DNA from 3 places in the Pseudomonas sp. ICMP 8385 genome. Region 3 is predicted to be linked to each of the others. Evidence: predicted binding sites of a transcription regulator. Region 3 holds the regulator's gene; each other region holds the start of a gene.

Region 1 (7,843 bases), on a different contig from region 3:
AGATGCTGTCGATGCTGTTTGAAACCGGCCACCCATGGCTGACCTTCAAGGACCCGTGCAACCTGCGCAGCCCGCAGCAGCACGTGGGCGTGGTCCACAGCTCGAACCTGTGCACCGAGATCACCTTGAACACCAACAAGGACGAGATCGCCGTTTGCAACCTGGGCTCGATCAACCTGCCGAACCACATCGTGGGCGGCAAGCTGGACACCGCCAAGCTGCAGCGCACCGTCAACACCGCCGTACGCATGCTCGATAACGTGATCGACATCAACTACTACTCGGTGCCACAGGCGCAGAACTCCAACTTCAAGCACCGTCCGGTGGGCCTGGGGATCATGGGCTTCCAGGATGCCTTGTACCTGCAGCACATTCCCTACGGTTCGGACGCTGCGGTCGAGTTCGCCGACAAGTCCATGGAAGCGGTCAGCTACTACGCGATCCAGGCTTCCTGCGACCTGGCCGACGAACGCGGCGCCTACGAGACGTTCCAGGGTTCGCTGTGGTCCAAGGGCATCCTGCCGCTGGACTCGCAACAGATCCTGATCGAGCAGCGTGGCCAGAAGTACATCGACGTTGACCTCAACGAATCCCTGGACTGGGCGCCGGTCCGTGCCCGTGTGCAAAAAGGCATTCGTAACTCCAACATCATGGCCATCGCACCGACCGCCACCATCGCCAACATCACTGGCGTGTCGCAGTCGATCGAACCGACCTACCAGAACCTGTATGTGAAATCGAACCTGTCGGGCGAATTCACCGTGATCAACCCGTACCTGGTCCGCGACCTGAAAGCCCGCGGCCTGTGGGACTCGGTGATGATCAACGACCTGAAGTACTACGACGGTTCGGTACAGCAGATCGAGCGCATCCCGCAAGAACTCAAGGAGCTCTACGCGACCGCGTTTGAAGTGGACACCAAGTGGATCGTTGACGCCGCCAGCCGTCGCCAGAAGTGGATCGACCAGGCCCAGTCCCTGAACCTGTACATCGCCGGCGCCTCGGGCAAGAAGCTGGACGTGACCTACCGCATGGCGTGGTACCGTGGCCTGAAAACCACCTACTACCTCCGTGCCCTGGCCGCGACCAGCACCGAGAAGTCGACCATCAACACCGGCAAGCTGAACGCTGTGTCCAGCGGCAACCACGGTGATGATTCGGTGCTTGCAGCGCCTGCCGGCCCGGCGCCAGTGCCAAAGGCCTGTGCGATTGACGAGCCGGATTGTGAGGCTTGCCAATAAGCTGAGGCCCACCCAGGCTTAATTGAAACAGCCAGCCTCCCGCACACCCTGAATTCCAACGGGGTTCACGGGAGGTTTTTTTTCCTTGTTCTTGCTTGATTAAGCAGGTGGGTACAAGCCTCCAGAACACTTAGCGACCCAACTCTCTTTTTTTAACTTACGCATATTCCCGCTTGAAGCCCCAGGCAATCAAATTGGGATCAGTGCGCACGTTGCTGTATTTCGTACCCCATCGATCCTCACTACCATTAAATACAGCGACCGAATGTATATTGTTGTCCAGGCTGCCGACTCTGCCCCTGAGCAATTCCGAAGGACTGACCCTCTCCATAAGATTTCCATAGCCCATCCGCCTATAAGTCTCTATTGCCCACTCCCCATCATTGACGCTGTTAATAGCTTCGCCAAAACTCCTCCCCGAAATCCCATCGTTACGCTGATTCATTGCCTGAACATTGTTCACGGCCAACATCAGATTCATAAATCCGAGCAGTTTCGGATCCTGCCCTTTTAGCTGAGCCCCTGCTGCTGACTCACGGTACTGTGCCTGCGTTACCGGAACATGAGTACCGTCTTTAAGAGTCACATCATAATTGCCCGCCGAATCCCGCTGGATATCTTTAAACACACCAGCTGGCCCGAACTGCGCAATCATGGCCTTACATGCTGAGATAGCACCACAATTGCCTGTTTGCCCCTGATAGGCGCCAGAAAAGAGGTCTTTCGGCATTTCACCGGGTTTGTAGCTACCTGGCTCGAAATTGGTTTGATTGGTTCCCTCCGTAACCGGCAAGTTACCGACTCGCTCTCCGAGCCCCAACCCCCCGCCGGCGTCAATGCCGCCCCCTAGCCCCCCGCCCACATAGCGACCGCTGCCACCTACACCGCCGCCGCCGCCGCCGCCGCCACTGTTTCCTACACCACCTCCATCCCTGCTACCTATCTGCGATCCAGCATCAGTAGATACGTCATCTGCAAACAGTTCTGGAAAAAGCCTCTTCAAAAACTCAAGCCAACTGATAGGAGCATCTTTCTTTAGCTGCTCGATAATCTCCTTGAACTTGTCATCACCCAATCTCTCGCGCAAATCATTAAGCCTGTTACGCAACTCTTGGGCGGTCTGGTTCTTGGAAGTTTTCTGAGCATCTTCCAGCTCCTTGAGTAGCTTTAAAACAGTAGCCGTGTTGTCTTGGGCTTCTTCAGTACGCGGTATGCCCCTGCTACTTTCGAAATACACAGGATTTTTTTGGCCCGATATCGACACACCCCACATGGCCTTCCCCTTTTATCAAAACCTGTTGGTTTCAATGAGTGAGAAGAAGGTTGTCGGCAGTTCCAATAGAAATGTGTGATTGCATGAACAGGCAGATAGCGCGAAAAAAGGCGAAAAAAAACCCCTCGACCGAGGGGTTTTCTGTCGCCTGGGGATCAGACCAACAGCATCACGTCATCTGAATGATGGTCTGCATGATGGTGCTCTGGGTGGAGATGGTCTTGGCGTTCGCCTGGTAGTTGCTCTGGGCCTTGATCAGGTCCACCAGCTCATTGGTCAGGTTGACGTTGGAGTTCTCCAGGGAGTTGGCCACCAGCGAACCCAAGGTACCGGACTCGGGTGCGTCATAGCCCGGTTGGCCCGAAGCAAAGGTTTCTTTCCAGGCGGTGCCACCGGCAGGCTGCAGGCCTTGCTCATTGTTGAAGCTGGCCAGGGAAACCTGGCCGATGGCCTTGCTTTGCTGGTTGCTGAAGGTAGCAAACAGTACACCACTGCCGTCGATTTTCAGCCCGGTGATTTCGCCAGTAGCGTAGCCATCGGTGATCGGTGGGTTACGGTAGCTGGCCGAGTTGTACTGGGTGATATTGCCCATGTTGATCGCAATCTTGCCCCCGGCGGCGCCGTTGTCAGGGTTCCACACGCCGTTTTCCATCACGCCCGGTTTCCAGTCGATGGTCAGGGTGGTATTGGACACGTTGCTCGGCGGAGTGATGATCCCTTGCAGCGCGCCGGCGGTATCAAACGTCACGGTCGAGGCAACAGGTGGCGAGGCCGTGATCGAGCTGCCATCCGGGTTGTGCCCATCGACCAGGGTGTAGGACTTCCAGGTATTGGAGTCGGTTTTCACCATGTACTGCACCATCTCGTGGGCATTGCCCTGGGTGTCATACAAGGTGGTGCCATATTGTTCGGTAAACGTCGACGTATCGCCCGGGTTGAATGGCTTGGTCACCTGGTCGATCGGCAACTTGGAAGAGTTCAGGTTGCTGCTCGAATCAACCTTGGTCGACGCCTTGGGCGGCAGGTTGGACAGGTTGATACGCAGGTCGGTCAGGCCGCTCTTGCTGATCTTGCCGTCTTCATCGGCGGCATAGCCCTGCAGGCGCGAGGTGCCGGTGTTGTTGGTGATGTAGCCATCCTTGTCCGGCTTGAACGAGCCGCTACGGGTGTATTCCAACGAGCCGTCGCTGCCTTTTTGCACGAAGAAGCCACCACCCTGGATCGCCATATCCAGCAAACCGCCGCTGCTGGTGACTTCACCCTGGGTAAACTGCTGGGAGACCGCGGCCAGGTTCACACCTGTACCAATAGTCTTGTTGCCAGTGCCCAGGCGCGACGCCGCGTAGATGTCGGCGAACTCGGCACGGGACGACTTGAAGCCGGTGGTCGCGACGTTGGCGATGTTGTTGCCGGTCACGTCCAGTTGTTTGTTGGCCGCATAGAGGCCGCTAAGGCCGATATTAAAAGACATGTTTCTCTCCTCTTGCCGTATTTAGCCGGCTCTATGTACCGATAGTCTGAATTTGCGACAGCTTGATACTGCCCATGCCGCCAGAAAGATTGAGCAGCATTTCGCCGCCGGTCTGACTCAGGGTCACGCTGGTGACCGTGGCGGGCAGCGAGGTTTTCAACGCCACTGACTCACCGGCGTCATTCTTGGTACTGGCCGCGAAGGTGTAAGAGCCAGAATCCAGTGGCTCGCCCGCTTCGTTCTTGCCGTCCCAGATAAAGTCCGCCTTGCCGGCGCTTTGGGCGCCCAGTTCGATGGTCTTGACCAGCTTGCCGTCCTTGTCGGTGACCTTGACGGTGACGTTGCCCACCGACGACCCCACGGCGACCGAGCCGGTAAAGCTCTTGCTCGTATCGACCATGGCCTTGTTGGTTTCAATAATCACCGAACGCCCCACCAGCGACGAGGCTTGCAGCGCCTGCGACGACTTGTAGTTGCCGGTGATGGTGTTCACCGAGTCGTTCAGGGTGTTGATGCCTTCCAGGCTGCTGAACTGCGCCAGTTGCGCGACGAACGCGCCGTTGTCCTGGGGCGACAGCGGGTTCTGGTTCTTCAGCTGGGTAACCAGCAATTGCAGGAACGCATCCTTGCCCAGGGACTGGTTGCCCGAAGCCGCCTTGGCGGTATCGGCCAGGTTGCCCTGAGTGGACTTGGCATCCTTGACCTTGGAGTCGAACAGACTCTGGATTGTCGACTGACTCGACACATCGTTAGTGACGGACATGCTTTAGCGCCCCTTATCACTGACCGAGGGTCAGGACCTTCTGCATCATGGCTTTGGCGGTGTTCATCATTTCCGCGTTGGTCTGGAACGAGCGGCTGGCAGAAATCATGTCAGCCATTTCTTCGACCACGTTGACGTTGGGGTAGTACACGTACCCTTTTTCGTTCGCGGCAGGATGGTTGGGTTCGTAGCGCGCTTCGAGGTTGCTCTGGTCTTCGACCACCCCCAGCACCTGGACGCCCTGGCCGGCAGCATCCTGGTCCTGGAACAACGAATCGCCGCCACTGCCCTGGGCCCCCTGGAACATGGTGGCAAATACCGGGTGCCGCGCACGGTAGGTCTGGTCGATGCTCGACGACACGGTCTCGGCGTTGGCGATGTTACTGGCGACCGTGTTCAGACGCGTGGTCTGGGCGCTCATGCCACTACCGGCAATATTGAAAACACTGGATAGAGACATGGCTTACTCTCCGCGCAGGGCTGCCATCAGCCCTTTGAATTTGCTGTTGAGCAGGGTGAAGCTGGCCTGGAAGTTCACCGAGTTCTCGGCGTAGTTCGATTGCTCCAGCTGCGCGTCGACGGTGTTCTGGTCGATCGACGGCTGCATCGGCGTGCGATACATCAGCGACTCATCGCCACTGCCCAGGCCCTGCGCTTCGATATGACGGTTATTGGTCATGTTCAAGGCGAAGGAGCCGTTCTGGGTCTTGTCGCTCTGTGCGGCGAGCACGGCGGCAAAGTCCAGGTCCCGAGCCTTGTAGTTCGGGGTGTCGGCGTTGGCGATGTTGTTAGCCAGGACTTCGGCACGTCGGGCGCGAAAGCCCAGGGCCTGTTCGTGGATACCGAGCGCTTTATCGAAGCTGATGCTCATGGCGGAAACCTTTAGGGGCTGACCTGCTGTTCTGTAACAGGGTTATAGCAAGCGCCATGCCAGGTTTTTCAGGCCCAATAAATCAAGGGGTTAGGGAGATATTGCCGGTGGCAATGGCGCAAAAGCGGCAACGCTTTACCGCGAAGCGTCAGGAAAGCGGCAATGGGCAGTTGCCGCTATAGAAGGTTTGGCACAAAAAAGTGGGAACTGCGGCGGGCGCTGAGAGCGGGGTCGGCAAAAATAAGTGTGGGAGCTGGCTTTTTTGGGGGGGGGCCCCCCAAAAAAAGCCAGCTCCCACATTTTGAGCGAGTTGTTACTTGGCCTGGTAGATAATGCCGGGGCTGCACTGCACCATCTGGTAATGATCCGGCAAGCCGTTCAGCGCCTCGGACGCGCCGAGGAACAGATAGCCACCGCGCTTGAGCGTACCGTGAATGCGCAACAGGATGTCCTTCTTCACTTCAGCCGAGAAGTAGATCAAAACGTTGCGACAAAACACGATGTCAAACTTGCCCAGGCTGGCGTAGCTGTCCAGCAGGTTGAACGAACGGAACTCCACCCGGCTCTTGATCGGTGCCTTGACCCCCCAGCGCCCGGCGCCCTTGGGGTCGAAGTAACGCTGCAGGCGTTCCTGGGACAGGCCGCGGCCCAGGGCCAGGCTGTCGTACTCGCCGGTCTTGCAGTTGGTCAGCATGGTGCCGGACAAGTCAGTGGCAACAATCTGCACCCCTGCCTTCAGCTGGCCCATGTTGGTCCGCTCGAACTCATCGATGGACATCGACAGCGAATACGGTTCCTGCCCCGAAGAACAGGCCGCCGACCAGATGCGCAAGCGCTGGCCGGGGCTGGCCTTGATGGCCTCGGGCAATACCTTGCTCTTGAGCACCTCAAAGGGGTAGGTATCGCGAAACCATAAGGTTTCGTTGGTGGTCATGGCATCGACCACCATCTCCTTGAGCCCGCTGCGCGGTTGGCCCTGGATACGCTGCACCAACTCGCCCAGGGACTTGATACCCTGCTGCTCCATCAATTTGTTGAGGCGGCTTGATACCAGATACTGCTTGTTTTCACCGAGCAATATGCCACAGGCTTTTTCCAGGAATACCCGGAACTGTTCAAAATCCAAATTACCCGTAGACAATGCAACCGCCTCTTAACTCGTGTGACCGCCAGGGAGAAAGCCCCTAGCCGTGATCTGCAGACTTGATCCGGTCGACTACCCGGGATGCCAGGTCATCAGGACGGAATTTGGCCAGGAAGTCATCGGCACCGACCTTCTTGACCATCGCCTGATTGAATACACCGGACAATGAAGTATGCAGGACTATATGTAATTTTTGCATGCGTGGATCGCTGCGTATCTCGGCCGTAAGCGTGTAACCGTCCATTTCCGGCATCTCGATGTCGGAAATCATCATCAGGAATTCTTCTTCCGGCTTCTTGCCTTCGTCCACCAGCTTGCGCAGATAGTCCAGCGCCTGGCGGCCATCATTGAGCGCCACTACTTCGACGCCCACCGTCTGCAGGCAACGGGACACCTGCTTGCGCGCCACCGACGAGTCATCCACCGTCAGCACCCGCAGGGTCAGGGCTTTTTGCTGGGTCTGCTCATCGACCACACCCACCGAAATCTGTTCCGACGTCGGCGCTACTTCCGCGAGGATCTTCTCGACGTCGATGATTTCCACCAACTGGTTATCGACCCGGGTCACTGCCGTGAGGTAGTGATCGCGCCCGGTGCCCTTGGGTGGCGGATGGATCTCTTCCCAGTTCATGTTGACGATACGTTCCACCGAGCGCACCAGGAACCCCTGGGTCTTGGTGTTGTATTCGGTGATGATCACAAACGGGCTCTCGCGGTCCTGCAGGCCGGAAGTACCGGTGGCCATCGCCAGGTCAAGAATCGGAATCGTCGAGCCACGGATGTTGGCCACGCCACACACCACGGGGTTGGACTTGGGCATTATGGTGAGTTTGGGACATTGCAGCACCTCCCGTACCTTGAAGACGTTGATGCCATATAGCTGCTTGCCATCGAGTCGAAACAGCAACAACTCCAGGCGATTCTGCCCTACCAGCTGCGTGCGCTGGTTCACTGAATCCATTACACCTGCCATGCCCAGACTCCTACGCTACAAAACTTACGGGTACGACGCGCACCCAACACAAAACGGCACGAGCCTTGCTTTTTATTGGCTATGAACATCAAAACGACAGTTTTCCG
Region 2 (7,843 bases), on a different contig from region 3:
ATTGCTTTACCCGTTCTATTTTATCAAGTCACTGTCGGCGCCTTTGGTAATTTGGGGGGCGGGGCTAGTCGCTGCGGTATGCACCGTGACAGGTGCTTTAGCACTCTCTAAAGCGTTTGCACTCGGGAAGACTGCGATTGTTGCACCGTTGATAACTTCTTATGGTGTATTTACCACCGCGCTAGCTTGGGCTAGTGGAGATGTTATTGCTCTTAGCCAGTTCGTTGGTATTCTAATCTGTGTCATCGGAGTCTTGCTTACAAGCATCCATGTGGATTCTGATGTGAAGACCAACCACCAAAACAAATTTTCGATTTTTTTTGGTCTTGTAGCTGCGATTCTGTACGGTACGAGTCTTTGGATACAAGGAAAATATGCGCTTCCCATATTAGGCCCGATTACCATGTTATGGTTGGGGTATGCCGTAGGGCTATTTGTGTTATTTTTTATAGTGCTTAAGCTGAATGCAGGTCTCAAGTTGCCGCCACGTAAAAATATAGGTTTGTTAGTTGCAGCTAGCTTGTTTAATTTAGGTGGGTTTTCTGCTTTTTCTTGGGGCGCTATTAATGGTTCGGTTTCTGTTGTTACCGTCATTAGCACGCTTTCGGGTGGAATAGCTGCAATATTAGGTTTTTTGGTTTTCAAGGAACGGCTGGGAGGTTGGCAGCTAATCGGCGTCGTGCTTGTATTGATGGGCGCAATGATTTTGCATATGTTTAATTGATTAAACGATTGGATTTACTGTATGTTTGATCTCTTGCTGTAGTATTGATAGTGGTTTATTGAAGTGCTAATCCTTCGAGGTTGTACTTTTTCTTGAGGGATTTCATTTTATAGCTTGTTCTAAGTGTTGCGATGTGCACAATCGGTTTTAGCGAAAGTATGGTTGCGGATATAAAAACAATCACGAGCCTCAAGGTTGGTGATTTAAAATAATATGACGTCTTCATAGCGAATCGAGGAACTATATGCATAAGGATTATGTCGATATGCTCCCCTATATGGCTGCATTTGCAGTTGTAGTTGAAACAGGTAGTTTTATTGACGCGTCGGAAAAGCTAGGGGTATCTGCTTCTGCTGTCAGTCGGCAAATTTCAAAGCTGGAGCGAATTTTGTCTCTGCGTTTAATTGAGCGTAGTACGCGACATCTGAAAGTGAACTCTGATGGTGCTAAAGTTTATCGCCACTGTAAGGATTTGCTTAATTTTTCATCGAGAGTGCTTGATCTGAAAGAAGAGCTTGGGCGGCCGCAGGGGCTAATAAAAATTTCCGCTTCCAAAATACTGAACAACTCCCTCAATCAGCTTATGCCAGAATTCTTGCGAAAGTTTCCAGAAATAAACGTCCAGTTCATTTTTGATGCTGTTGAAGAGGATTTAATTTGTGATGAGATTGATCTAAGTATAAGGATAACTGATGCGCCACCTTTGGGGTTGGTCGCTAGAAAACTCTTCAATGTAGATTTTACAGTGTGTGCAACGCCGGAGTATATCGATTTTTACGGAGTTCCAAACCATCCCTCTGAATTATCGGGGCATAGCTGTATTGCAATTGCTGAAATCTCAGAGGACAAGCGGTGGGAGTTCGCTAATGAGCACGAAACATCTGAAGTTATGATTAGCGGGCGCTATTGCTCGAATGATATTGAAGCGGTCCTCAAGGCAACACTAAATAGTTTGGGAATAGCTTGCTTGCCTAGCGCCGTTACAGAATCAGAGTTGAGTGCGGGGCGCCTGATTGCTGTCTTGCCAAACTGGAGATATATTGGTAGTTCTCAAGGCATGGCGTGGCTATTATATAAACCTAATAAATATGGCTCGCAAAAGTTGAAAGTTTTGGTTGATTATTTGATTGCAAGATTTTATGGGATCGTTTGCTGATTCTGATGTGTTTGCTGTCTATGTCGGGCTCTTGTTGAAAAATCTTAATCTGCTTGTAGTAGACCGTACGATTGGAATTTTATCTGACGGGTAACAGATTAGGTTGTGTATAGGATTTCAGGTGGGGATTGCCGGTCGGTACTGCAATGCCTCCGCCAAGTGATGGCGAGCGATGCCTTCCACTTGCTCAAGGTCTGCCAGGGTACGCGCGACCTTGAGCAGTCGGTGAGCTGCGCGCAGCGATAACGTCAGCCGCTCGCAAGCTCCCTCCAGCCAGCTTTCATCGGCTTTTACCAGTGCGCAGTGCTCGCGTAATCCCGCCAGGTCGAGGAAGGCATTCGCGCAACCCTGGCGCCCTTGCTGGCGCTCCCGGGCCTCGGCCACTTGGGCGGATGCCTTCGCCGTGTCATCACCGACCTTTTGGAAGGGGTTCAGCACGGTGGTTTCGCGTGCCACAGTCAGGTGCAAATCAATCCGGTCCAGCAACGGCCCCGAGAGTTTGTTGCGATAGCGCTGGATCTGTTCCGGCGTGCACCGACAGCGCCCGCTGGGTTCGCCCATATAGCCGCAGGGGCAGGGGTTCATCGCCGCCACCAGTTGAAAGCGTGCCGGGAAACTTACGCGGTCGCGGGCGCGGGAAATCACGATATGGCCGGACTCCAACGGTTCGCGCAGCACCTCCAGCACCTTGCGATCAAATTCCGGCAGCTCATCGAGAAACAGCACCCCGTGATGGGCCAGGGTGATTTCCCCTGGCTGTGGTTTCGAGCCGCCACCCACCAGCGCCGGCCCGGATGCCGAATGGTGCGGCTGGCGAAAGGGCCGCTGGGGCCAGTGGCTCAAGGGGGCGAGACTGACCACCGACTGGATCGCCGCCACTTCCAGTGCCTCCTGTTCGCTCAAGGGCGGCAGCAGCCCGGGCAGGCGGCTGGCGAGCAAGGTCTTGCCGGTGCCGGGTGGCCCGCTGAACAGCAAGTTGTGGGCACCCGCTGCCGCAATCAGCAGGGCGCGCTTGGCGGCAAGCTGGCCCTGCACCTCGCTCAGGTCCGGGTAAGGCTTGTTCAGGTACAGCAACCCGTCGGACGTGTAAGGCTCGATCGGCACCAGGCCATTGAGGTGCGCCACCACTTGCAGCAGATGATCCACCGCAATCACCTTCAACCCGCAGGCCAGGCACGCTTCCTCGGCATTGGCCCTGGGCACGATCATGCTGCGCCCGGCCTTGCGTGCCGCCAGCGCGGCCGGCAACACCCCTTTGACCGCGCGCACCTCGCCAGACAGGGCCAGTTCGCCAAGGCATTCCACATCATCCAGCGCCAGCGCGGGCACCTGCACGCTGGCCGCGAGAATCCCCAGGGCAATCGCCAAGTCAAAACGCCCACCGTCCTTGGGCAGGTCGGCGGGCGCCAGGTTAAGGGTGATGCGGCGCGCGGGGTATTGCAGCGCGCTATTGAGAATGGCGCTGCGCACCCGGTCCTTGCTCTCCTTGACCGCCGCCTCCGGCAGGCCCACCAGCGTCAGCGATGGCAAACCATTGGCCATATGCACCTCGACGGTGACGGCAGGGGCTTCGACGCCGATCTGGGCGCGGCTGTGGACGATGGCGAGGGACATGCTCGTTCCTTGAAAGGGAGGGCCGCTTTGCGGTTTTTCAAGGGTAGACGAGGGCGGGGGAGGCGCCGTGTGGAGGTTTTACAGAACGTATCCAAGGCAGCAGGAAACCTACTGTAGGAGCGAGCTTGCTCGCGAAAAACGCCAACGATAACGCGGGGCTTCTGGATGCGCGCGGCGTTTTCAGGTTTTTCGCGAGCAAGCTCGCTCCTACAAGTACGGCGTGTTATTGCTCGCTGGGATTCAACCGCGCTTCCAGCTCTGCCACCTTCGCCTCCAGGCTCTCCAGCCGCGCACGGGTGCGGGCCAGGACTACCATCTGGCTGTCGAATTCTTCACGGCTGACCAGGTCCAGCTTGCTGAACCCGCTTTGCAGCAACGCCTTGAACTGGCTTTCGATTTCAGTGCGGGGCAGCGGGGTTTCGCCGCTAAACAGGCGAGAGGCGTGGCCGCTCAGGGCGTCGAGGAGGTCTTTGGGCGCGAGCATGGGAAACATTCCGGAAAACAGTTGGCCGGCAGTGTATCACGCAGTGGCTATAGTCTTTTTCACGCTGGCGACTGCACGTTTTTCGCGCATTGAACGGAATAGGTGTGCACTGTTTTTGTGCGTATCCAGGCCGCTACACAGCCCGATGGGCCGGCAGGAGCGGGCAAGGGGCTGATTTCGTTTGTTTTTACGGAGCTGGCAAGGTTTCTGCTTAGGTGATCATGACCCATGCACTGATGCAGTCGCTGTGACGAATGCAGTGCGCTGACGGATCAGGGTACATGTTTCGTTACCAACGGTTGGCTGGCGTCGCAATGGCAATTGCCGAGGCGACGATGCGTTACAAAGCCAGGCACTGCGCTTAGACTTGAGACGGGTTTGTTTTCCTGGGGCAAGTCCACCAATTCGGGAGAGAGTTTTCATGAAGCTAGTCACTGCCATCATCAAGCCGTTCAAGTTGGACGATGTACGCGAGTCGCTGTCCGAGATCGGCGTGCAGGGCATTACCGTTACCGAGGTCAAGGGCTTCGGTCGGCAGAAGGGTCATACCGAGCTGTATCGCGGTGCGGAATACGTGGTCGATTTCCTGCCGAAGGTGAAGATTGATGTCGCCATTGACGACAAGGATCTTGACCGGGTTATCGAGGCGATAACCAAGGCGGCCAACACCGGCAAGATCGGTGACGGCAAGATCTTCGTGGTCAATCTGGAACAGGCTATCCGCATCCGTACCGGCGAAACCGATACCGACGCAATCTAAGCCGCCAAACCCCAACGCCCCAGGAGAAAACAATATGACTCTGCGTAAATTCGCAGGGCTAGGAGCCCTGTTGTCCATCGTAATACCCAGCCTGGCCTTGGCGGCAGACGAAGTGGCGGCGCCAGTCCTCAACTCCGGCGACACCGCCTGGATGCTGACAGCCACTGCATTGGTGCTGTTCATGACCATCCCTGGCCTGGCGCTGTTCTACGGCGGCATGGTCCGCTCCAAAAACATTCTTTCCGTGATGATGCAGTGCTTCGCCATTACCGGTCTGATCAGCATCCTGTGGGTCGTCTACGGCTACAGCATTGCGTTCGACACCACGGGCATGGAGCAGGGCGTCGTCAACTTCAACTCGTTCTTCGGCGGCATGGGCAAGGCGTTCCTGGCGGGTGTCACCCCGTCCAGCATCACGGGCCCGGCGGCACTGTTCCCGGAAGCGGTGTTCATCACCTTCCAGATGACCTTCGCGATCATCACCCCGGCGCTGATCGTCGGTGCGTTCGCCGAGCGCATGAAGTTCTCTGCGATGCTGCTGTTCATGGCCATCTGGTTCACCCTGGTCTATGCGCCGATCGCGCACATGGTCTGGAGCGGCAATGGCGGCCTGATGTGGGACTGGGGCGTGCTGGACTTCGCTGGCGGCACCGTGGTGCATATCAACGCCGGTGTGGCTGGCCTGGTGGCGTGCATCGTGCTCGGCAAGCGTAAAGGCTACCCGACCACCCCAATGGCCCCGCATAACCTGGGCTACACCCTGATCGGCGCGGCGATGCTGTGGATCGGCTGGTTCGGCTTCAACGCCGGCTCCGCCGCAGCGGCCAACGGCACGGCCGGCATGGCGATGCTGGTGACCCAGATCGCCACCGCTGCTGCGGCCCTGGGCTGGATGTTCGCCGAGTGGATTACCCACGGCAAGCCAAGCGCGCTGGGTATCGCCTCGGGTGTGGTGGCCGGCCTGGTGGCTGTTACACCGGCCGCCGGTACCGTGGGCCCAATGGGGGCCCTGGTGATCGGCCTGGCGTCTGGCGTGATCTGCTTCTTCTGTGCCACCAGCCTCAAGCGCAAGCTGGGCTACGATGACTCCCTGGATGCCTTCGGTGTACACGGTGTCGGCGGGATTGTCGGGGCGATTCTGACCGGCGTATTCGCGGCGCCGATCCTGGGTGGCTTCGGCACGGTGACCGATATTGCCGCACAGGTCTGGATCCAGGCCAAGGGCGTTGGTTTCACCGTGATCTATACCGGTATCGTGACCTTTGTGATTCTCAAGGTGCTGGACTTGACCATTGGCTTGCGTGTAACCGAAGAGGAAGAGGCCGTGGGCCTGGACCTGGCGGAGCACAACGAGCGTGGCTACAACTTGTAAGAACGTATGAAAAAAAACATGCCCGGCTTGCCGGGCATTTTTTTGTCTGGTATTTGCCTGTGGTGAAGGCTTGTGAGATTTTTTGTGTCGCGTTTGTGATCGGATCCACAAGGCAGTTTTCACTGTGCGAATGTCTTACAGGCATGTAGGCGTATTCGGCACTTTGTTTTTTCCCAGAGCGCGCTAGAATGCGCGCCGATGGGCGCAGAACTGTATATGGCGACAGACCCTGATTACTCAGCGGGCCAGGCCCCGGGTCATTTCAAGGGCAGCCTATCGGGTCGCCAACCGAGTTTGCCGGTCAAGGCCGGCCACTTGGCAATGGGCACATGGCAAAGCGTTTATCTGGGCGAGCAGCGTGATCATGACGGTGCTCGCAAAACCCTCGGCACCTTGCACGGTGACGGGGCATAAGCCACTGGTTATCCGGTGGACGTTGATTTTTTTCCGGCAGCCTTCGACAGATGGTGAAGCTGGGCTATAACTAATCTGCTTTTCGCAAGTCATGAGGTAGAACATGAGCGACGATGATCTGGAAAACGATGACCTTGAAGTAGGTGACGATGAAACCGAAGAAGGTCTGGAAGCGGTAGCCGAAGACGTAGCTGACGACGATGGTGGTGAGGACGCACCGGCCCCTACCGCCAAGGGTAAGGCCAAGGCGGCTGTGTCGGTAGACGAGTTGCCGAGCGTTGAAGCCAAGAACAAAGAGCGCGATGCGCTGGCCCGCGCGATGGAAGAATTCCTCGCCAAAGGCGGTAAAGTGCAGGAAGTCGAGGCTAACGTGGTGGCCGACCCACCGAAGAAGCCGGATAACAAGTACGGCAGTCGGCCTATCTGAGGCCGGTTACTTGCTTGCTGAAAAAGCCCGCCGTCGCTGCGGGTTTTTTCATGCCTGAAATAAATGGCCACTGCCGAAACCCATGTGGGAGCTGGCTTGCCTGCGATAGCGGTGGGTCAGTCAATAACTACATCGACTGGTACAGCGCTATCGCAGGCAAGCCAGCTCCCACATTGGGTTTTGTATCATTTCCAGCGGGTCAGCAGCTCCGGCAACTCGGCCAGGCTACGAATCTGCGCATCCGGCAACGTTTCACCTTCCCAAGCCTTGCCCGTCGGGTTGAACCACACCGCTCGCAACCCCGCCTGCTGTGCCCCGGCGATGTCATCGCCAGGATGGTCGCCAATGTGCACCGCCGCAGCGGCATCCACCCCGCCACGTTGCAGAGCCTCCTGGAACAAGCGTGCATCCGGCTTGGCGATGCCAATATCCTCGGCCCTCAGCGCGAAGTGGAAGTAATCCGCCAGGCCTACGCGCTGCACATCGGCATTGCCATTGGTGATCACCCCCAGCAAAAAGTGCTGGCGCAGGGCTTGCAGCATCGGCTCGGCTTCCGGGAAGACGGTGAGCTGGTGCCGTGCATGAATGAACGCTTCAAAGCATACATCGGCCATTTCCGCGGCCTGCGGTTGTGGGTAGCCGGCCTCTTCAAAGGCGTGCATCAGCACCCGTTGGCGCAGCACGCTGATTCGGTGCTTGAGCTCTGGATGACGTTGCAGCACCTGCTGGCGCAGGCTGGCGAAATGCTCCAGGGGCAACTCGCCGACCTTGGACGCATGGGTCGCCAGCCATTGGCGCATCGATGCTTCGGCACTGATGATGACGGGGACGTTGTCCCACAGGGTATCGTCCAGGTCGAAGGTGATTAGTTTGATGCTCATGAGTCGCCGCC
Region 3 (7,843 bases):
GTACCCGCAGCGGGAACGCGACGTTTTCAAAAACATCGAGATCGGTGAACAGGGCACCGCTCTGGAACAGCACCCCCATGTGCTTGCGCGCATCGAACAGGTCGCTGCGCGACAGGGTCGGCAGGTTCTGGCCATTGACCCAGACTTCCCCGGCGGTGGGACGCAACTGCATGCCCATCAGGCGCAGCAGGGTCGTCTTGCCGCAACCGGACGGCCCCATGATGCCCGTCACCTTGCCGCGGGGAATGCGAATATCGACATTATTGAAGATGCTGCGCGTACCGCGCTTGAAGGAAAGGCCCTTCAGCTCGACCGCGTAGGCGTTATCGGCACTCATCTAAACTCCTTGGGATGCAGCTTCTCACTCAGACACCACGTTTGGGACAACTGCTTGCGACAGTTAGACACATGTGAGCTGTGCGGACCGAACTGGCGGCGAACTATATCACTGCTGAGATAAAGCGCCCAAGGCCGGAGCAGCGGTTGTTCAGAAACAGGACAGCTAAAGTGCATTTGAGAAGGTTCTCACATTCATGGTGAACAAACCCTGACGAACTTGCGTGAGGGAATTGATCATTACCGCTATAATCGCCGACTTTTCGTCAGGCTATACGATTTCAGACATGAGCCAATCCAACGACCTTATTCAATCCGCACAACGCACCATCCGCCTCGAACTTGAAGCCGTAGAAGGCTTGCTGGCCCATATCGACGCAGATTTCGTACGCGCCTGCGAGATGATCCTGGCCAGTAAAGGCCGGGTTGTCGTGGTCGGCATGGGCAAGTCAGGCCATGTCGGCAACAAGATTGCCGCCACCCTGGCCAGTACCGGCACCACCGCGTTTTTCGTGCACCCGGCCGAAGCCAGCCATGGCGACATGGGCATGATTACCCGCGACGACGTGATCCTGGCCCTGTCCAACTCCGGCACCACCAACGAAATCGTGACCCTGCTGCCCCTGATCAAGCGCCTGGGCATCAAGCTGATCAGCGTGACCGGCAACCCGGACTCGACGCTGGCCAAGGCCGCCGAAGTGAACCTGAACGTGCATGTGGCCCACGAGGCCTGCCCGCTGAACCTGGCGCCGACCTCCTCCACCACTGCCGCCCTGGTCATGGGCGACGCCCTGGCCGTGGCCTTGCTGGAAGCCCGTGGTTTTACCGCCGAAGACTTCGCCTTTTCCCACCCCGGTGGCGCCCTCGGCCGTCGCCTGTTGCTGAAAGTGGAAAATGTGATGCACACCGGCGATGAACTGCCCCAGGTACAGCGTGGCACCCTGCTCAAGGACGCGCTGATGGAAATGACCCGCAAAGGCCTGGGCATGACCGTGATCCTTGAAGCCGACGGGCGCCTGGCCGGGGTGTTTACCGACGGCGACCTGCGTCGCACCCTGGACCGCACCATCGATATCCATACCGCGACCATCGACCAGGTCATGACCCCCCACGGCAAGACCGCCCGCGCCGAAATGCTCGCGGCCGAAGCCCTGAAGATCATGGAAGACCACAAAATCGGCGCCCTGGTGGTGGTCGATGAGGCCGATCATCCGATTGGCGCCTTGAACATGCACGATTTGCTGCGCGCAGGAGTGATGTAAATGACCACCGACCTGTTGCAACGGGGCAAGGCCATCAAACTGGCGATTTTCGACGTGGACGGCGTGCTGACCGATGGCCGCCTGTACTTCCTCGAAGACGGCAGCGAATTCAAGACGTTCAATACCCTGGACGGCCAGGGCATCAAAATGCTGATGGCCTCTGGCGTGCAAACGGCGATTATCAGTGGTCGAAAGACTCCGGTCGTGGAGCGTCGCGCACAAAACCTGGGGATTCCTTACCTCTACCAGGGCCGTGAGGATAAACTGGTGGTTCTGGACGAGCTTCTTGGCCAACTCAACCTAAGCTATGAGCAGGTCGCCTATCTGGGCGATGACCTGCCCGACCTGCCGGTGATCCGCCGCGTCGGCCTGGGCATGGCAGTGGCCAATGCCGCGTCATTTGTGCGCGAACATGCCCATGGCATTACCCAGGCCCGTGGCGGCGAAGGTGCCGCGCGCGAGTTCTGCGAGTTGATCCTGCGTGCCCAGGGCAGCCTTGAAGCGGCCCACGCCGCCTACCTATAGAGCCTTCTATGCTGAGCAAAAAGATTCGCAACTTCCTGATATTCGGAGCCATCGCCGCGCTGTTCCTCGCGGTGGGCTACTGGAACATCAGCCCGGAGCGCTTCCTCGACCACCCGGTTGTGCAGGCCGACCAGGGCGCCATCGACTATTACGCCACCAACGCCTACAGCGTGCAGTTCCTGCCGGACGGCAAGGTGCAGTACGAAATGACGTCGGACAAGGTCGAACACCTGAAGGCTTCCGAGGTCACATTGCTGACCAACCCGGACCTGAACCTGTATCGCGGCACCGAATTCCCGTGGCATGTCACCAGCAAGCGTGGCGAGGTCAACCCGGACGGCACCGAAGTGGAGCTGATCGACTCGGTGCGCGTTGCGCGCACCGACGCCCAGAAGCGCGAGACCATCATTACCAGCAGTCGCATGACCGTATTCCCACAGAAGCAATATGCGCAGACCGAGCAAGACGTTAGAATCGACGGCGCTGGCGGTGTATCGACTGGCAAGGGAATGAAAGCGTATTTGAAAGAAAGCAGGATACACCTGCTATCGAACGTAAGAGGACAGTATGAGGCTCGTTAAAACCCTCCCTATTTTGCTCGGTCTGGGCGCAGCACTGGGAAGCGTGAGCGCCTGGGCTCTGCCGAACGATAGCCAGCAACCGATCCACATTCAGGCTGACGATGCGCAGCTGGATGACAAGCAAGGTATCGCGACCTACAAGGGCGACGTCATCATCACCCAGGGCTCGATGAAGATTACCGGCAATACCGTGACCCTGACCCGCACCCCGGCAGGTGAGATTGACGTCGTGACCTCGGTGGGCAACCTGGCCTACTTTGAACAGAAGCAAAATGCTGCCGACCCAGGCCCGATCAAAGGCTACGGCGTGACCATCCAGTACCACGCGCCGCAAAACCGCATCGTACTGACTGACCGCGCCAAAGTGATCAGCAGCGACGGCAACTCGACCGAAGGCGAGAAAATCGTCTATGACACCGTCAAGCAGGTCGCCACTGCCGGCCGCGCCAATGGCACCAAGGTCACTGCACCACGTCCGCGCATCGACATGGTTATCCAGCCGAAGAAGAAGGCCCAGTAATGGCAACCCTGAAAGCCCAGCATCTGGCCAAGGCCTATAAAAGCCGTCAGGTCGTGCGCGACGTCAGCCTGTCGATCGACAGCGGCCAGATCGTCGGCCTGCTTGGCCCCAACGGTGCCGGCAAGACCACCTGCTTCTACATGATCGTCGGCCTGGTCCAAGCGGACCAGGGCCGCGTCTTGATCGACGACCTGGACGTCAGCCACCAGCCCATGCACGGTCGTGCACGGGCGGGTATCGGCTATCTCCCCCAGGAGGCATCGATCTTCCGCAAACTGTCAGTGTCCGACAACATCATGGCGATCCTTGAAACCCGCAAGGAACTGGATCGCGATGGACGCCGCCAGGAACTGGAAAGCCTGCTGCAGGAGTTCCACATCAACCACATCCGCGACAACCTCGGCATGAGCCTGTCCGGCGGCGAGCGTCGTCGTGTGGAAATCGCCCGCGCCCTGGCCACGGCACCGAAGTTCATCCTGCTGGACGAACCCTTCGCCGGTGTCGACCCGATTTCGGTAGGCGACATCAAGCAGATCATCCATCACCTCAAGGCCAAGGGGATCGGCGTGTTGATCACCGACCACAACGTGCGTGAGACCCTGGATATCTGCGAAACCGCGTATATCGTCAACGACGGCCAACTGATTGCCGAAGGCGACTCCGCCACCATCCTGGCCAACGAACTGGTCAAGGAAGTGTACCTGGGGCACGAGTTCCGCCTGTAAACACTGGGATGTCAGGACATTCGCCATCAGGCGCGGGAGTCAATAAAAACCTTATTATTTTTATTGTTACCGCGCTCTAGGCAAAGCCCCCGATATCAGGCATATAATTTGCTTATGTTTGGCGCTCACGCGCCCTGTCGTGGATGGCGCATTGCGCCGGCGAATAAGGTGTTAAGCCCCTGCCATGAAACCATCGCTAGTCCTGAGAATGGGCCAGCAGCTGACGATGACACCGCAGCTGCAACAGGCCATCCGCCTGCTCCAATTGTCGACCCTGGACCTGCAACAGGAAATCCAGGAGGCCCTGGAGTCCAACCCGATGCTCGAACGCCAGGAAGAAGGCGACGACTTCGACAATGCCGATCCACTGGCCGACAACATCGAGCAAAAACCCAACGCCGACGTCCAGGAACCGTCCTACCAGGAAACCGCACCCACGGTGGATAACCTGGAAGAAGGCGAGTGGAACGAGCGCATTCCCAATGAACTGCCGGTGGATACGGCCTGGGAAGATGTCTACCAGACCAGCGCCAGCAGCCTGCCCAGCAACGACGATGACGAGTGGGACTTCACCACCCGCACCTCCGTCGGTGAAAGCCTGCAGAGCCACTTGCTGTGGCAACTGAACCTTGCCCCGATGTCCGACACCGATCGCCTGATCGCCGTGACCCTGATCGACTGCATCAATAATCAGGGCTACCTGGACGAGACCCTTGAGGAAATCCTCGAGGCCTTTGACCCGGAACTGGATATCGAGCTGGACGAAATCGAAGCGGTCCTGCACCGCATCCAGCAGTTCGAGCCCGCCGGCATTGGTGCGCGCAACCTCAGCGAGTGCCTGTTGCTGCAACTGCGCCAGCTGCCCGCCAAGACCCCCTGGCTGGCCGAGGCCCAACGCCTGGTCACCGACTACATCGACCTGCTGGGCAGCCGCGACTACAGCCAGTTGATGCGCCGGATGAAGCTCAAGGAAGATGACCTGCGCCAGATCATCGAACTGGTCCAGAGCCTCAACCCGCGTCCCGGTTCGCAAATCGAGTCCAGCGAAGCCGAATACGTCGTCCCCGACGTAATCGTGCGCAAGGACAACGAGCGCTGGCTGGTGGAACTGAACCAGGAATCGGTGCCGCGCCTGCGGGTCAACCCGCAATACGCAGGTTTCGTGCGCCGGGCCGATACCAGTGCCGACAACACCTTCATGCGCAACCAGTTGCAGGAAGCGCGCTGGTTCATCAAGAGCCTGCAAAGCCGCAACGAGACCCTGATGAAAGTAGCCACCCAGATCGTCGAGCATCAGCGCGGCTTCCTGGAGTACGGCGACGAGGCAATGAAGCCGCTGGTGCTGCATGACATTGCCGAAGCCGTCGGCATGCATGAATCGACCATTTCCCGGGTCACCACCCAGAAATTCATGCATACCCCGCGCGGTATCTATGAGCTGAAATACTTTTTCTCCAGCCACGTCAGCACCTCCGAAGGCGGCGAATGCTCGTCCACGGCGATCCGCGCGATCATCAAAAAACTGGTTGCCGCGGAAAATCAGAAAAAGCCGTTGAGTGACAGCAAGATCGCTGGTTTACTGGAGGCACAAGGCATTCAGGTCGCCCGTCGAACCGTCGCCAAGTACCGCGAGTCCCTTGGGATCGCGCCTTCCAGCGAGCGTAAGCGGTTGATGTGACGGGCAGGCCACAGCGTTCCAGTGGCGGGTATTCCTACCCGCCGCTTTATGCACTGGCAACGAAGGAGAAGCTGTATGCAAGTCAATATCAGTGGACACCAACTGGAAGTGACCGAACCGCTGCGCGCCTACATCAGCGAAAAACTCAAACGGATTGAGGGGCATTTCGACAAGATCACCAATGTGCAAGTCATCATGTCTGTCGAAAAGCTAAAGCAGAAAATCGAAGCCACCTTGCGTATACCCGGCGGGGAAGTAGTCGCCAATGCAGAGCATTCAGACATGTATGCCGCCATTGACGACCTGACCGACAAGCTGGATCGCCAAATCAAAAAGCATAAGGAAAAGCAGCAGAGCCTTCTTCAAGGCACAGGCCGCTAACACTCCCCACCCATGATTCGACTTGAAACCATCCTGACCCCCGGCCGTTCCCTTGTGAACGTGCCGGGCGGCAGTAAAAAGAAAGCCCTCGAACAAATTGCCAACCTGATCAGCCGCCAAGTGCCTGACCTGGAAATGCAAGATGTCTTCGATGCCCTGATAGCCCGTGAAAAACTCGGTTCGACCGGTTTTGGCAACGGCATCGCGATTCCTCACTGCCGCCTCAAAGGCTGCGACGCACCGATAAGCGCCCTGTTGCACCTGGAGGCGCCCATAGATTTCGACGCCATCGATGGCGCCCCGGTTGACCTGCTGTTTGTCCTGCTGGTCCCGGAAGCCGCCACCGATGCGCACCTGGAGCTGCTCCGGCAGATCGCCAGCATGCTCGACCGTGAAGAAGTACGTAAGAAACTGCGCAGCGCCAGCAGTAATGAAGCGCTGTATCAGGTGGTTCTGGATGAGCAAAGCGGGCAGTAATCATGCGTCTGATCATCGTCAGCGGGCGTTCCGGCTCGGGTAAAAGTACGGCCCTCAATGTGCTTGAGGACAGTGGCTTCTATTGCATCGACAACTTGCCGGCCGGCCTGCTGCCCGAGCTGGCCGAACGTGCGTTGATCCATACCGAACTGGCCCAACCGCTGGTGGCGGTGTCGATCGACGCGCGCAACCTGCCCAGCCACCTCACGCGATTCCCGGAACTGCTGGAAGAGGTACGCGCCAAGCACATCCATTGCGACGTGCTGTACCTGGATGCCGACGAAGAAACGCTGCTCAAGCGCTTCTCGGAAACCCGTCGCCGCCACCCGCTGAGCAGCCCGCACCGCTCGCTGGCCGAAGCCATCGAAGACGAGACCAAGCTGCTGGGGCCGATCATTGACTTGGCCGACCTCAAGATCAACACCACCAGCCTGAACCTTTACCAACTGCGCGACGCCATCAAGCTGCGCCTGCTGAACCAGCCGGAACCGGGCACGGCCTTCCTGGTCGAATCCTTTGGTTTCAAGCGGGGCATGCCGATAGACGCCGACTTGGTATTTGACGTGCGTTGCCTGCCCAATCCTTACTGGAAGCCGGAACTGCGCGATCAGTCTGGGCTGGACCAGCCCGTTGCCGAGTACCTGGCGGCACAACCGGATGTGGAGGAGATGTTCCAGGACATCTCCAGCTACCTGCTCAAGTGGCTACCGCGCTTTGCCGCCAGCAACCGGGCCTATGTCACCATCGCCATTGGCTGTACCGGCGGGCATCACCGCTCCGTCTACCTGACCGAGCGCCTGGGCCAGGTCTTGCAGCAAACCCTCAAGAATGTCCAGGTTCGCCACCGCGACCTCAGCTGAAAGGAACACCTTCGCGATGCCTGCTCTGGAAATTGAAATCATCAACAAACTGGGCTTGCACGCCCGCGCCTCGGCCAAATTTGTCGGGGTCGCGGGCCAGTTTCCTTGCCAGGTGCGCGCCGGGCGTACGCCAGAGTCCATGGTCGATGGCAAAAGCATCATGGCGATGATGATGCTGGCAGCCGGCAAGGGCACCACGATCCACCTGAAGACCGAAGGCGAGCAGGAGCAGGAAGCGTTGGACGCGCTGGCGCAGTTGATCAATAACTACTTCGACGAAGGCGAATAGCCCCTGCCCAACATAAATTCCATGTGTATGGGCTTGTGTGGGAGCTGGCTTGCCTGCGATAGCATCACCTCGGTCTAGACGAAAAGCCGAGGTGCCTGCATCGCAGGCAAGCCCGCTCCCACATTGGTTTTGTGCACCCCCTGAATAAAGGATCAGCCCAGCGCTGTATCCATCGCCATCATCAGGCAAAACCCGATGCACAACCCCAG

What was found. The regulator sigma-54, encoded in region 3, starts transcription at its own class of promoters, with help from an activator protein. The targets are predictions, from matches to a motif close to ANTGGCATNNANNTTGCTNT.
Region 1: the regulator sigma-54 is predicted to act here: its motif matches at 5,664-5,683, upstream of flgB (flagellar basal body rod protein FlgB).
Region 2: the regulator sigma-54 is predicted to act here: its motif matches at 4,173-4,192, upstream of glnK (P-II family nitrogen regulator).

What each region holds. Positions count from the first base shown of each region.
Region 1 is NZ_LKBY01000089.1:44,297-52,139, reverse strand. It holds gene AO268_RS08855 (ribonucleoside-diphosphate reductase subunit alpha) at 1-1,241, shown strand, start outside; gene AO268_RS32680 (hypothetical protein) at 1,399-2,514, opposite strand; gene flgE (flagellar hook protein FlgE) at 2,684-3,985, opposite strand; gene flgD (flagellar hook assembly protein FlgD) at 4,017-4,748, opposite strand; gene flgC (flagellar basal body rod protein FlgC) at 4,765-5,208, opposite strand; gene flgB (flagellar basal body rod protein FlgB) at 5,212-5,619, opposite strand; gene cheR (protein-glutamate O-methyltransferase CheR) at 5,933-6,760, opposite strand; gene AO268_RS08820 (chemotaxis protein CheV) at 6,804-7,736, opposite strand; gene flgA (flagellar basal body P-ring formation chaperone FlgA) at 7,818-7,843, shown strand, end outside.
Region 2 is NZ_LKBY01000121.1:30,475-38,317, reverse strand. It holds gene AO268_RS23745 (DMT family transporter) at 1-724, shown strand, start outside; gene AO268_RS23740 (LysR family transcriptional regulator) at 969-1,880, shown strand; gene AO268_RS23735 (YifB family Mg chelatase-like AAA ATPase) at 1,998-3,494, opposite strand; gene AO268_RS23730 (accessory factor UbiK family protein) at 3,718-3,978, opposite strand; gene glnK (P-II family nitrogen regulator) at 4,400-4,738, shown strand; gene AO268_RS23720 (ammonium transporter) at 4,773-6,110, shown strand; partial or broken gene AO268_RS23715 (YjbQ family protein) at 6,363-6,524, shown strand; gene sutA (transcriptional regulator SutA) at 6,628-6,951, shown strand; gene AO268_RS23705 (HAD family hydrolase) at 7,137-7,832, opposite strand; gene xerC (tyrosine recombinase XerC) at 7,829-7,843, opposite strand, start outside.
Region 3 is NZ_LKBY01000001.1:136,122-143,964, reverse strand. It holds gene AO268_RS00720 (ATP-binding cassette domain-containing protein) at 1-337, opposite strand, end outside; gene AO268_RS00715 (KpsF/GutQ family sugar-phosphate isomerase) at 624-1,598, shown strand; gene AO268_RS00710 (KdsC family phosphatase) at 1,599-2,123, shown strand; gene lptC (LPS export ABC transporter periplasmic protein LptC) at 2,132-2,704, shown strand; gene lptA (lipopolysaccharide transport periplasmic protein LptA) at 2,691-3,224, shown strand; gene lptB (LPS export ABC transporter ATP-binding protein) at 3,224-3,949, shown strand; gene AO268_RS00690 (RNA polymerase factor sigma-54) at 4,134-5,627, shown strand; gene hpf (ribosome hibernation-promoting factor, HPF/YfiA family) at 5,703-6,008, shown strand; gene ptsN (PTS IIA-like nitrogen regulatory protein PtsN) at 6,021-6,485, shown strand; gene rapZ (RNase adapter RapZ) at 6,488-7,345, shown strand; gene AO268_RS00670 (HPr family phosphocarrier protein) at 7,362-7,634, shown strand; gene AO268_RS00665 (ZIP family metal transporter) at 7,787-7,843, opposite strand, start outside.